3 regions of the Clostridium sp. 29_15 genome follow, and region 2 is predicted to be linked to each of the others. Evidence: a T-box and tRNA genes for the amino acid it is inferred to sense, from the RefSeq annotation. Region 2 holds a T-box; the other regions hold tRNA genes.

Region 1 (4,467 bases), on a different contig from region 2:
TTCTGTATTGGAACTTAATAAATCAGAACGACACATAAGAGGTGGAAAAGCTACCAAAATGAAGTATAAAGCTATTGAATGATAACTTTATTATATATATAATGGTGTATAAAGGTAATTTTTGTTGAAAAATGATTATTTTTAAATTGTTATGTATATAATAGGAGTGAAATTTAATGTGGTTTTGGAGAAAAAGTGCAGACTTAGGAATTGATTTAGGTACTGCAACGGTATTGGTTTATGTGAAAGGTAAGGGTGTAATATTAAAAGAACCTTCAGTGGTTGCTATTAATAAAGTTAATAATAAGATTTTAGCAGTAGGTGAAGAAGCTCGTAATATGATAGGAAGAACACCAGGAAATATTGTAGCGGTAAGACCTTTAAAAGATGGTGTTATATCTGATTATGACATAACTGAAAAAATGCTAAAGGAATTCATAAAAAAAGCATGTGGGGGTAAGAAAATTATAGCTCCTAAAGTAATGGTATGTATACCTTCACAAGCTACAGAAGTTGAAAAGAGAGCAGTAATTGATGCTACTAAAAATTCAGGTGCTAAGGAAGTGCATTTAATAGAAGAACCATTATCTGCAGCTATTGGAGCTGGCATAGATATAACCAAGCCTGATGGTAATATGATAGTAGATATAGGTGGTGGAACTACCGATATAGCTGTTATTTCTCTAGGTGGAGTTGTAATAAGAAAATCAATTAAATCAGCTGGTGATAGATTTGATGAGGCTATAGTAAAATATGTTAGATTAAAGCATAGAATCATGATAGGTGAAAAAACTGCTGAAGATCTAAAGATTAATATAGGTTGTGCATATAAAGATGCAAGAGAAAGTTCTTATATAATGAAGGGAAGAAACCTAGTAACTGGATTGCCTGATCAAGTGGAAATTACATCTGAAGAAATAAGAGAAGCACTTGAAGAACCTGTTGGCCTAATAGTGGACGGGGTTAAATCTATATTAGAAAAAACTCCACCAGAATTAGCGTCAGATATAATTGAAAAAGGAATAATAATGACTGGCGGAGGTTCATTATTATATGGATTAGATAAACTTATCGAAGTTAACACTGGATTAAATGTAAAAATAGCTGAAAATTCAGTGGAAGCAGTAGTAGAAGGAACAGGTCAAGTTTTAAATTATATTAATAAATTACAATTTGATGATAGTGGAAATGAAATATCTTTAATTGAGTAGTACAAAAGCTAGGCTAAACCTAGCTTTTCTTTTGATATATAGTAAATATTTATTTGGAATAAGATTGGATTAATCCATTTGATATTACTTTAGCCATTTCAAATATTAAGTTTAAACGTATACTCCTGGAAGTGAAAAATTCTGAATTATCACTAGAATCTATAATTCCAATAATGGATACATCGCCAACATCAGGTAACATTTTGCCAACACCTTTTCCAGGGTGAATGGGAAAGTCACGCACATGAATTTCTCCAATGGAATTAGCATCACCTAAACAAGCATCTATACCAATAATTGTTGAATAGGGATATATTCTTTTAATTTCATAGATGCTTTTCTCAAGATTAAGTGCGTGTATAGGATCGGCTAAAGTACCATATATAGGAATAGGAAAACTATTTTCCTTAAGTAATGTGCCAACAAGAGGGCCAAGACAATCTCCAATACATTTATCGGTACCAATACAAACAATAATGGTTTGTGGTTTAATATATTTTTTTAAAAATTCAGCAATTTTCATGGAGGCTGAATTTGAATTATAATTTATTTTAAGTTTTTGCAAAAGAATCCCCCCTCTCACAATAAATATATATGAATATTTTTTACTTAATATAATTCAATAACATAAATAACTTTTTAGCATTATCTGATAATTAAAATAAAAATAGATATAGAAGTTTAGGGAGTAAAAATGAGTAAAAAAGAGAAAAATAGAATAAAAACTTCGATAAATAGCTATAAATTACTTAAATGACGAAATATGAAGTTGCAATATGTAATAAAAACATATATACTAATCATTGTCAGTTTAGCAAGTAGTTGCCGAAAGACAAAGTGTTAATAAAGAAATTTATTAAATGGGGGAGTTCCCGAGAGGCCAAAGGGGGCAGACTGTAAATCTGTTACGTTTCGTTTCGATGGTTCGAATCCGTCCTCCCCCACCATTCCACCATTTAAAAATATAATATACGCTGGCATGGCTCAACGGTAGAGCAGCTGACTTGTAATCAGCAGGTTGTAGGTTCGATTCCTATTGCCAGCTCCACAAATGGGGGAGTTCCCGAGAGGCCAAAGGGGGCAGACTGTAAATCTGTTACGTTTCGTTTCGATGGTTCGAATCCGTCCTCCCCCACCATTTATAATTTAATTTAGAATAATATGGAAGCATAGCTCAGCTGGGAGAGCATCTGCCTTACAAGCAGAGGGTCACAGGTTCGATCCCTGTTGTTTCCACCATTTAAAAATATAATATACGCTGGCATGGCTCAACGGTAGAGCAGCTGACTTGTAATCAGCAGGTTGTAGGTTCCAGCTCCACAAATGGAGGAGTTCCCGAGAGGCCAAAGGGGGCAGACTGTAAATCTGTTACGTTTCGTTTCGATGGTTCGAATCCGTCCTCCTCCACCATGACTTGACACCAATTTTGATACAATGAATATTAAAATTGGTGTTTATTTTCTTTGAAATAGATATTGACATAATTTGGGGATAATGTTATAATTGATTGAAAATTAAACATGATATTAATTCTTATCAAGAGAGGTGGAGGGAAAGGGCCCTGTGAAACCCGGCAACCTATTTAGGAGTGAAGAATGGAGAATTAAAAATGAAAAATTATAGTAATTTTACATTTTAAATTTTGTACTTTACATTTTTAGGTGTGGTGCCAATTCCTGCAAGAAATTTTGCAAGATAAGAAAAGACCTTATGAATATAGGCTCTTCTTATTGAAGAGTTTTTTTTATTGTTTTTAATTGCTTAGAATTAATATCATGCCTAGAAGAGAGGAGCTAAGCATAATGAGAAAATTATTTACATCAGAATCAGTTACAGAAGGGCATCCAGATAAGATTTGTGATCAAATATCAGATGCAGTATTAGACAACATATTAGCAAAGGATCCAAATGCAAGAGTTGCTTGTGAAACAACAGTAACTACAGGAATGGTACTAGTTATGGGGGAAATTTCAACTAACTGTTATGTTGATATTCCTAAAGTAGTTAGAGATACTATAAAAGAAATTGGATATGATAGAGCAAAATATGGATTCGACTGCGATACTTGTTCAGTATTATCATCAATAGATGAACAATCTAGTGATATAGCTATGGGAGTTGATGAAGCTCTTGAAGCGAAACAAGGAAATAAAGATGATGTTGAAGCAGTTGGTGCTGGAGATCAAGGAATGATGTTTGGTTATGCAACTAATGAAACAGAAGAATTTATGCCATTACCAATAATAACTGCCCATAAGTTAGCTAGAAGACTTACAGAAGTAAGAAAGAATGGTACATTAAGCTATTTAAGACCTGATGGAAAGACTCAAGTAACTGTTGAATATGATGGAAATAATGTTGTAAGAATAGATACAGTAGTAATATCAACACAACATGATGAAAAAGTTTCACAAGAACAAATAAGAAGAGATTTAATGGAGCATGTAATAAAGTCTGTTATTCCAGCAGAATTATTAGATGAAGAAACAAAATATTTCATTAATCCAACAGGAAGATTCGTTGTTGGTGGACCACAAGGTGATAGTGGATTAACAGGTAGAAAGATTATAGTAGATACTTATGGAGGAAGTGGAAGACACGGTGGTGGTGCTTTCTCAGGAAAAGATCCAACTAAAGTAGATAGATCAGCTGCATATGCTGCAAGGTGGGTTGCCAAGAATTTAGTAGCAGCAGGAGTTGCAGATAAAATAGAAATACAATTAGCTTATGCAATAGGTGTAGCTAAGCCAGTATCTATATCAGTAGAAACTTTTGGAACAGGTAAAATAAATGATGATGAAATTGTATCAATAGTAGAAAAGGTATTTGATTTAAGACCAGGTGCAATTATCAGAGATTTAGGATTAAGAAGACCTATCTATAAGCAAACAGCTGCTTATGGACATTTTGGAAGACATGATTTAAATCTTCCATGGGAACAATTAAATAAAGTTGGAGAAATCAAAAGATTTCTTTAATTAGTACAAGGGTGGGGTGTGTTTTTCATAATCCACCTTTTCTTGTTATTATGATATAATAATATAATTACAAGAGAGAACTTTGGAAGGGTTGGAAATATAGATGGAATCACTAGTATTAGAAGGTTCAGTGGAAGCTATTATATTTAAAAGTGAAGATACAGGATATACTGTTGCGAAGATTACAGCTAATAAAGAACTAATAACAATTGTAGGTGTAATGCCTCTACTACAAGAAGGGCAACAAATTGAAGTTAAAGGGACGTTTATTCAGCATA
Region 2 (4,467 bases):
CATATTTTCTTAATTTATCAATAACTTCATGGCCATATTCCATAAAACTATCGGAAATTGGTAGAACCTTTACCTGTATAGGTGAAATCCATACTGGAAATTTTCCTGCAAAATGTTCAATTAGGATACCAATAAATCTTTCAATACTTCCAAAGATTACTCTATGAATAACTATTGGTCTATGCTTTTCTCCATCGCTGCCTATATATTCCAGTTCAAATCTTTGTGGTAATTGAAAATCAAGCTGGATAGTTCCACATTGCCAGCTTCTGCCTAAGCTATCTTCAATATGAAAGTCTATCTTAGGTCCATAAAAAGCTCCATCTCCTTCATTAATCTTATAATCTAGTCCACCTTCATCTAGTGCTTCTTTTAATGATCGTTCTGCCATATTCCATTCTTCATCACTTCCCATGGAGTCTTCCGGCCTAGTTGAAAGCTCTACATTGTATTTAAATCCTAATGTGTCATACACTTCATCAATAAGCTTTATTACTCCGAGAATTTCAGATTTTATTTGTTCAGGTAACATAAATATATGTGCATCATCCTGAGTAAAAGCTCTTACTCTCATAAGCCCATGCAATGCTCCTGAAATCTCATGTCTATGAACCCTTCCAAGTTCTCCTACTCTAAGTGGTAAATCTCTATATGAATGCCCTTCACTCTTATAAACAAGCATTCCTCCTGGACAATTCATTGGTTTTAAAGCAAATTCTTTGTTATCAATCATGGAAGTATACATGTTTTCTTTATAATGATCCCAATGTCCTGATCTAATCCAAAGCTCTTTGTTAAGCATTATAGGAGTTTCTATTTCAACGTATCCTGCTTCATTATGAAGTTTTCTCCAATAATCAATTAAGATGTTCTTTAATATAACTCCCTTTGGTAAGAAAAATGGGAATCCAGGCCCTTCATCCATTATTTCAAAAAGCTTTAACTCTCTGCCAAGCTTTCTATGATCCCTTTTCTTAGCCTCTTCTATCATATTTAAATATTTCTCTAATTCCTTTTTAGATGAAAATGCCACTCCATAAATTCTTTGCAGCATCTTATTTTTTTCACTGCCTCTCCAATATGCTCCTGCAACAGAAGTAAGCTTAAAGGCTTTAATAAACTTTGTAGATGGAATATGTGGTCCTCTACAAAGATCTGTAAAATCTCCCTGCTCATATAAAGAAATCTTTTCACTTTCATCAAGAGCATTAATAAGCTCAACTTTATAATACTCGCCTTTTTCACTCATAATCTTTAAAGCTTCTTCCTTTGAAACATCATCTCTCTTAAACTTTAAATCCTCATTTATTATTTTATTCATTTCATCTTCTATCTTTTTAAGATCATCCTGAGTAAGTGATATATCTAAATCAAAATCATAATAAAACCCATTTTTAATAGTAGGTCCTATAGCAAGTTTTACATTACCATAAATTCTTTTTACCGCCTGAGCCATTACATGAGCAGTAGAGTGCCTAATTATTTCTATACCATCTTCACTATCTGCTGTAATTATTTCCACTTTATCATCATTTTTAAGGCCATGATTTAAATCTACTAACTTACCGTTAATTTTTGCAGCTATTGCTTCCTTAGCAAGTTTTTTACTTATTGATGCTGCTAGAGAATAACCATTGCTACCTTCCTCTATTTCTTTCATACATCCATCAATTAATTTTACTTTTATCATAATCTATATAATAGCTACCGAAAATAATGATAACTATTATTTTTCACTTCCTTTCTTTTTACAAAATTCTCTTTACCTTTATTTTCTTTTATATTGTTATAACTTTTATTACTTTCTTTTGTTTAATAAATATAAAAAACATCCATCCCAAACAAATGGGACGAATGCTTATATCCGTGGTTCCACCCAAATTAAATTAAAATTTAATTCATCTTATTTTTATAACGGCGTTGCCGATGGCATTTCTCATATGATACTAAACCATAGCTCAAGGATAGTCTTCTTATAAATCATATTTAGAAATGATTTCAGCCAAGTCATTTCCTCTCTGTAAACTGTATTTTTATAATACTCTTCCTTTTCATCGCAATTTACTATTAACTTACTCTTTTATTTATTATTCTCAAAAAATTAATTTTTATAATTATTTTATAATATTATATTATCATTTTTGTATATTTTTTACAATAAATTCTTTATTTTCTTCTCTTTAACTAAATATATTTTATGTCAAGAGTAAATATTTTACTTGAATATTTTAAAATACTTTTGGATATACTTGTAGATAAATTTATTGAAGGAGGGAGAAAAATGAAACATACTAAAATAATTATTGGAATTGTCATAGTCTTAATAATAAGTATACCAGCTTTTCTTTACTTTAATTATAGTGATAAATCGCTTATAAAAAACACTTCATCTACCAGTACTAGTGGAAGTAATGATACTGATACTAATGTTTCCAATAATAGTTCAAATTCTAATGGTTCTAAAAATAATAGCAGCAATAAGAATACTGAACCCACTACCACTGATTCTGAAGCAAGTACCACTGGTTCTTCAGCTTCAACAGTAACAGCTAATATGACTTACCTTTCACTAAATGATTTTGCCTCATCACTTAGTTGTGTAAACTATACAATTAAAGAAGGCGATACACTAACTTCTATATGTAGCAAATATAATACTTACTGCAATTTAAACACCAGCATAAATTTGGTTACTCTTATTAATAATATTACCAACCCTGAAGAGCTAACCATTGGAAATACATTAAAAATACCTGAAAGTACTTTTGTAAGTGGTACTTTATATAAAATTAAGGAAGGGGATTCCTGGTATAAGATAAGAGATACTTATTATAAAAATTATGATATAGATAATTTTATGAACTTTATCATTGATTTAAATGAGCTTCCAAATAATGTGCTTCCTTTAGGAGAAACTATATTTCTACCAGCTTTGAGTGTATAATTTATATTTTTTGTTAAACTTTCTCTAAATATTTTAAGATATTCTTAACAATAGTTGATTAAACTTCTTTTTCCAACTATACTAAGTTATATAAGTATATTAATATATTTAATATTTTAAGGAGAATTATATGAAATATTTATCTGATTTACATACCCATAGTATAGTTAGTGGGCATGCATATACAACATTATTAGAAAATATAAATTATTGTGCAGAAAAAGGTATAAAAGTTTTAGGTACTTCTGAACATGCACCTTCTATGCCTGGTGCTCCACACTATTGGTACTTTGGTAACTTAAAGGTTGTTCCTAGAGTTATAAACGGAGTTACCATCTTAAAAGGTTGTGAAGCCAATATATTAGACATTGAAGGTTCATTAGATATGTCAGATGAAGCATCAAAAAATCTTGATTATATGATTGCTTCATTCCATGAACCTGTATTCAAACCTAGATCAAGGGAAGAAAATACATTAGCCATATTAAATGTTATGGATAAATATGATAAAGTAGAAATCCTAGGACATCTAGGAAATCCTAACTATCAGCTGAATTATGAAGCCATAATAAAAAAAGCTAAAGAAAAAGACATTATGATTGAAATAAATAATAGTTCATTACTTGGTTCATCAAGAATTGGTAGTGATGTAAACTGCAAAAAAGTTGCCCTTCTTTGCAAAGAAATAGGCACAAAGGTAATTTTAACTTCTGATGCTCATATTAACACATGCATAGGGGTATTTAATAAAGGAATTGAGCTTTTAAAGGAAATACAAATGCCAGAGGAACTAGTAATGAATGATCCCGAAAAATTAATAGCACACCTTAAATCTAAAGGTAGATTGTCAGATTTATAATAACTTGATAACCTCCCTTTTACTTAATATATAAATAAAAAAGATGGAAAAACTTTAATAAAAAGCTTTCCCATCTTTTTTATATAAGCTCTTGGCGGGGGCAGTCGGAATCGAACCAACATTGACGGAGTCAGAATCCGTTGTCCTACCGTTGAACGATGCCCCTATATACCTAATAAAAAAACATAACTTATTACCATTCCATAATAATACATATTTTACATTTTGTAAATATATTTATCTAATTTTATTTACAAAATATAAGATAGCCTAAAAGGCTATCCTATATATTATATTAATCCTCTTTTTTTCTTAAAGATTTTATTGCATGAGTTAATTTTATAGGATTACCATATCTTAAAGTACCCATTCTATATATTTTTGATGCTAATACTCCAACTAATAAAGTTGATACTATTAAAATCAATGCTGAAACTATCATTTCCATTATTGAAATAGATCCTAGAGCTACACGAGTAACTATAGTCATACATGAAGTAAATGGAACATATGATGCCACCTTAACAATTACATTATCAGGATTCATTAATCCAAATAAAGCAATAAAGAATCCAATCACAAATACAAAGTTGATACTTCCAATACTCTTACCAATATCCTCTGTTTTTGATACAAGCGCACCTAATGCTGCATAAATAAATGC
Region 3 (4,467 bases), on a different contig from region 2:
GTTATTATTCATAATTAATATTACTAAGCTTAGTTGAGGCTTTTATTTAGCTTTGTTATAATTAATCTAGTTATTACACCAAGAAAGGTAGCGAAAAATTATGAGCACATTTATGCTAAAAAATAAACATATAAACTTTACTCCTGTAAGTAACATATTTATAGAGAAATATATGCCTAATGCCCGTGGTGAATTCGTCAAGGTATATCTACTACTTCTTAAATATAATGTTGCAGGCGAAATGGGAGTTAGTTCATCTATTATAGGTGCAAATCTTAACATATTAGAATCTGATGTCATAAATGCTATTAATTATTGGAATGATGAAGGTGTAATTGAATTAGTTCCTATAGATAAAATGGGAAATTTTAATATAGAGTTTGTAGATTTATCGAAAGAAGATAATACTCAAAATAAAGAAGTCAATTTACTAGAAGCCCTTAACAATAATTCAAGAAAAGATATGTTAACAGATATTGAAAGGCTTTTAGGACGTCCTCTATCCCCTATTGAAATGACCAACTATTTAAGCTGGGAAGAAGATTATAATTTATCTACAGAATTGACTCTTCTTTTATTAGAATATTATATTCAACGTGGTAAAACCGATTATAGATATTTAAATAAAATAGCTCAATCGTGGCATGAAATGAAAATTACAACGCTAGAACAAGCTCAGCATTATATCACTATGAATGAAGATAAATGGGTGAAAATACGCCATATATTAAAATACCTAGGAATTACTAATACTGAAATCATGAAGCCACAAGAAGAAATGCTAGAAAAATGGATTATGAAATTTAACTTTCCTATTCCAGTAATAGAAGAAGCTTGTAATAGATGCTTCAAAAGATTAAATAGAGCTGAATTTAAATATATAGATGGAATTTTATCTAACTGGAACAAAAATAATTTAAAAACTCTTGAAGCAATTGCTGAAAAAGAAAATAAACTAGCACCTTCATCTATAAATAAAAGTAATTATACAAGTAATAATAGTAAGAGGATGAATAACTCTAATATTAATGTAACGGCTGCTAAAGCTCATGATACTTTAGAACAAGAATTATTAGGATGGTATGATAATGATTAAAGGATATCAACAAAAAATAACTGAACTATACGAAAAAATACAAGAAGATGAAAAGAAAGCCTTAAGAAATAGAAAAGAAGAAATCAAGCTTACAGTTCCAAAAGTTATGGAACTAGATAATGAAATCCAAAAGCTTTCTATCTCTTTACCAATGTCAATTTTACGTGGCATTCCTGAGGAAGAGCTTAATACTGTCCGTGAAAATATTACTACCCTTAGGGAAAAAAAATATGAACTACTTACAGCTAATGGCTATCCTATGGACTATTTAACATTGCATTATCAATGCACTAAATGTAAAGATACAGGATTTATTGGCAATAAGAAATGTAGTTGCTATAAATCAAAATTAGTTAAATTATATTATCAAACTTCAGAACTTGAAAATTCTCTACATAATTGTAATTTTAAAAACTTTAATATTAATTTATTTTCTTCTACTTATGATAACAACCATAAATACACCCAAAAAAAGAACATGGAAATGATTTATGAATTTATTATTGGTGGGTATCTTCCTAACTTTGAAAAAAGTAATACTAATTTATTATTTTATGGTGAGTCAGGTACAGGTAAAACCTTCTTATCATGGTGTATTGCTAAAGAATTATTAGATAAAGGATATTTAGTAATCTACAAGACTTCTGATGAATTGATTAAAGATTTAAGATCTATTGCTTTAGAAAATAATTCTACACTATTAGATCTTCTTATTAATTGTGATTTGCTTATCATTGATGATTTAGGAGCTGAACAAGTTACCGATTTTACCACTAATGAATTATTTAATTTAATAAATAAAAAGCTTTTAAATAATAAAAAGATGCTGATTTCTACAAATTTAAATTTATTAGAAATATCAAATATTTATACTACTAGACTATATTCTAGATTGCTTGGTAATTTTAAATTATTTAAATTTTACGGAGATGATGTGAGAATAAAGCTGAATATATCTAAAAAACGACTTTAATTAAATGTAAAAAAAGTAAGAGTTTATTATAACTCTTACTTTTTTTCTGTATAATTTAAGTGTTTACTATATAAAATTTAGCAAAATAAAAAACTCTAGAAAAACTAGAGTTCTTTGGAGCTGGCAATAGGAATCGAACCTACAACCTGCTGATTACAAGTCAGCTGCTCTACCGTTGAGCCATGCCAGCATGAATGCTATATAAATTTTAAAAGTGGCGACTCAGAAGGGGCTCGAACCCTCGACCTCTGGCGTGACAGGCCAGCACTCTAACCAACTGAGCTACTGAGCCGCATTTATGGTGGAAACAACAGAGGCAGATGCTCTCCCAGCTGAGCTATGCTTCCATAAACAAATTTAAAATGGTGACCCCTAGGGGAATCGAACCCCTGTTACCACCGTGAAAGGGTGGTGTCTTAACCGCTTGACCAAGGGGCCTTAGGCTTTTGTTCTCTAATTTGTTTTCATATGTTCACTTTTAAAATTAAATTGGCGACTCAGAAGGGGCTCGAACCCTCGACCTCTGGCGTGACAGGCCAGCACTCTAACCAACTGAGCTACTGAGCCGCATTTATGGTGGAAACAACAGTGCTTCCAAAAATTTAAAAATGGTGACCCCTAGGGGAATCGAACCCCTGTTACCACCGTGAAAGGGTGGTGTCTTGACCGCTTGACCAAGGGGCCATAATATGGAGCTGGCAATAGGAATCGAACCTACAACCTGCTGATTACAAGTCAGCTGCTCTACCGTTGAGCCATGCCAGCATATTATAACCAAGAAACTATTCTATTTTCATTTTAAATTTAAATGGCGACTCAGAAGGGGCTCGAACCCTCGACCTCTGGCGTGACAGGCCAGCACTCTAACCAACTGAGCTACTGAGCCGCATTATGGTGGAAACAACAGGGATCGAACCTGTGACCCTCTGCTTGTAAGCTATGCTTCCAAAAATTTAAAAATGGTGACCCCTAGGGGAATCGAACCCCTGTTACCACCGTGAAAGGGTGGTGTCTTGACCGCTTGACCAAGGGGCCTAGGTTTTTCATTTCTCTGTCCTTCAGGGTTATTTCCCCGAGCACATTAACTATAATACTTGAAATCCGAAAAAGTGTCAACACTTTTTCTTCATTTTTTTTATTTTTTTTACATCCCCTCATAAAGCCCCTCTTACTCCAGCATTTTTACTAGGTTTTCAGTGTCTTTCATCTTCTCAATAGCCATACCATATCTTGATAAAATTCTTTCTTTTTCCTTAATTTCTTCTTGAATTTTATTAATTTCAAACTTACATATTTCAAAAAACTCTTTTTCTTCAATTATTTCAATAGATATATTAAATCCACTTTTTTTAAAATTTTGACCGGAAGTAATAAGCTTTACTGGTATCTTATAATTAATAACAGCCAATATTTCTTTTTCCCAAACTCCTCTCTTGTTTACTTCATATTTATCTTTAAGTAAATTCAAATTCTCAAAAATAATATCAAGTTCAGCTTCTATACTTTCCAATAACGCCTTATATAGAGCTATAGATATTCCTCTATTAAGCTTTATTTTTAGAAAATCACTATACTTTATTAAGAATTCATCTATTTCTGTCTGTTTAATATATTCTACATCTTTTTTATCAAATACTTTCAGTCCAATATCACTGGGATAGTTAACTACTACTTGATCATAATTCATCCTGCGAACCTTAAATTCTCTTTCAAATTCCTCTAAATCTTTATTAATTATTTTTGCTAACAATAATATCACCTCTTACCTAGTATTCCATAGTTTAATTACTTATATTACTGTGATAAAATCTAAATAAAATTAACTTTGAATAATGAAAACTGATATTATTCTTTAAGGAGTGTTTATTTTGATTCATCATGAATTATTAATTGTTGGCGGTGGTGCAGCTGGCTTAATGGCTGCTGTAACCGCAAAAGATTTTGGTATAGATGTTGCCATACTAGAAGCTACTGATAGAATTGGTAAAAAAATATTAGCTACAGGAAATGGTCGCTGTAATATTTCTAATATCTCTATTACAGAACCCTTTATTAATTATCATAGCAATAATGATAATTTTTATTATGAAACTTTAAAAAGTTTTTCTGTGAAAGATACTTTAGATTTCTTCCTAGCTTTAGGTCTTCCTATTGTAGAATTACAAAGTAGCAAACTTTATCCACAATCTCTTCAAGCATCTTCAGTTGTGGATATTTTTAGATTAGCTTTAGAGGACAGAAATATTCCAATTTATACAGAATGTAAAGTAAAAGATATCCACAGAGGAAAAGTTTTTAAGTTATCCACAAATAATGAATCATTAAAATTATTCACATGTGATAAACTACTTTTAACTTGTGGAGGAAAAACTGCACCTAAAACTGGATCTGATGGAAC

The links. The T-box of region 2 lies ahead of thrS (threonine--tRNA ligase). A T-box ahead of a tRNA ligase gene usually reads a tRNA of that ligase, here a tRNA-Thr.
Region 1: it encodes a tRNA-Thr, which carries the amino acid that the T-box ahead of thrS (threonine--tRNA ligase) is inferred to sense. The anticodon was not compared.
Region 3: it encodes a tRNA-Thr, which carries the amino acid that the T-box ahead of thrS (threonine--tRNA ligase) is inferred to sense. The anticodon was not compared.

Annotation. Positions count from the first base shown of each region.
Region 1 is NZ_MNRT01000043.1:116,383-120,849, reverse strand. It holds gene spoIIID (sporulation transcriptional regulator SpoIIID) at 1-82, shown strand, start outside; gene mreB (rod shape-determining protein MreB) at 177-1,211, shown strand; gene yyaC (spore protease YyaC) at 1,261-1,776, opposite strand; tRNA gene BHW04_RS11930 (tRNA-Tyr) at 2,074-2,158, shown strand; tRNA gene BHW04_RS11925 (tRNA-Thr) at 2,185-2,259, shown strand; tRNA gene BHW04_RS11920 (tRNA-Tyr) at 2,265-2,349, shown strand; tRNA gene BHW04_RS11915 (tRNA-Val) at 2,375-2,450, shown strand; tRNA gene BHW04_RS11910 (tRNA-Tyr) at 2,537-2,621, shown strand; SAM riboswitch class I at 2,742-2,913, shown strand; gene metK (methionine adenosyltransferase) at 3,014-4,189, shown strand; gene recD2 (SF1B family DNA helicase RecD2) at 4,293-4,467, shown strand, end outside.
Region 2 is NZ_MNRT01000015.1:69,461-73,927, forward strand. It holds gene thrS (threonine--tRNA ligase) at 1-1,690, opposite strand, end outside; T-box leader at 1,844-2,064, opposite strand; gene BHW04_RS01670 (lytic transglycosylase) at 2,282-2,944, shown strand; gene BHW04_RS01675 (phosphatase) at 3,075-3,803, shown strand; gene BHW04_RS01680 (ABC transporter permease) at 4,099-4,467, opposite strand, start outside.
Region 3 is NZ_MNRT01000030.1:26,645-31,111, forward strand. It holds gene BHW04_RS06360 (DnaD domain protein) at 101-1,096, shown strand; gene BHW04_RS06365 (ATP-binding protein) at 1,089-2,069, shown strand; tRNA gene BHW04_RS06370 (tRNA-Thr) at 2,185-2,259, opposite strand; tRNA gene BHW04_RS06375 (tRNA-Asp) at 2,285-2,361, opposite strand; tRNA gene BHW04_RS06380 (tRNA-Glu) at 2,433-2,507, opposite strand; tRNA gene BHW04_RS06385 (tRNA-Asp) at 2,560-2,636, opposite strand; tRNA gene BHW04_RS06390 (tRNA-Glu) at 2,679-2,753, opposite strand; tRNA gene BHW04_RS06395 (tRNA-Thr) at 2,760-2,834, opposite strand; tRNA gene BHW04_RS06400 (tRNA-Asp) at 2,879-2,955, opposite strand; tRNA gene BHW04_RS06405 (tRNA-Glu) at 3,030-3,104, opposite strand; gene BHW04_RS06410 (hypothetical protein) at 3,238-3,819, opposite strand; gene BHW04_RS06415 (NAD(P)/FAD-dependent oxidoreductase) at 3,938-4,467, shown strand, end outside.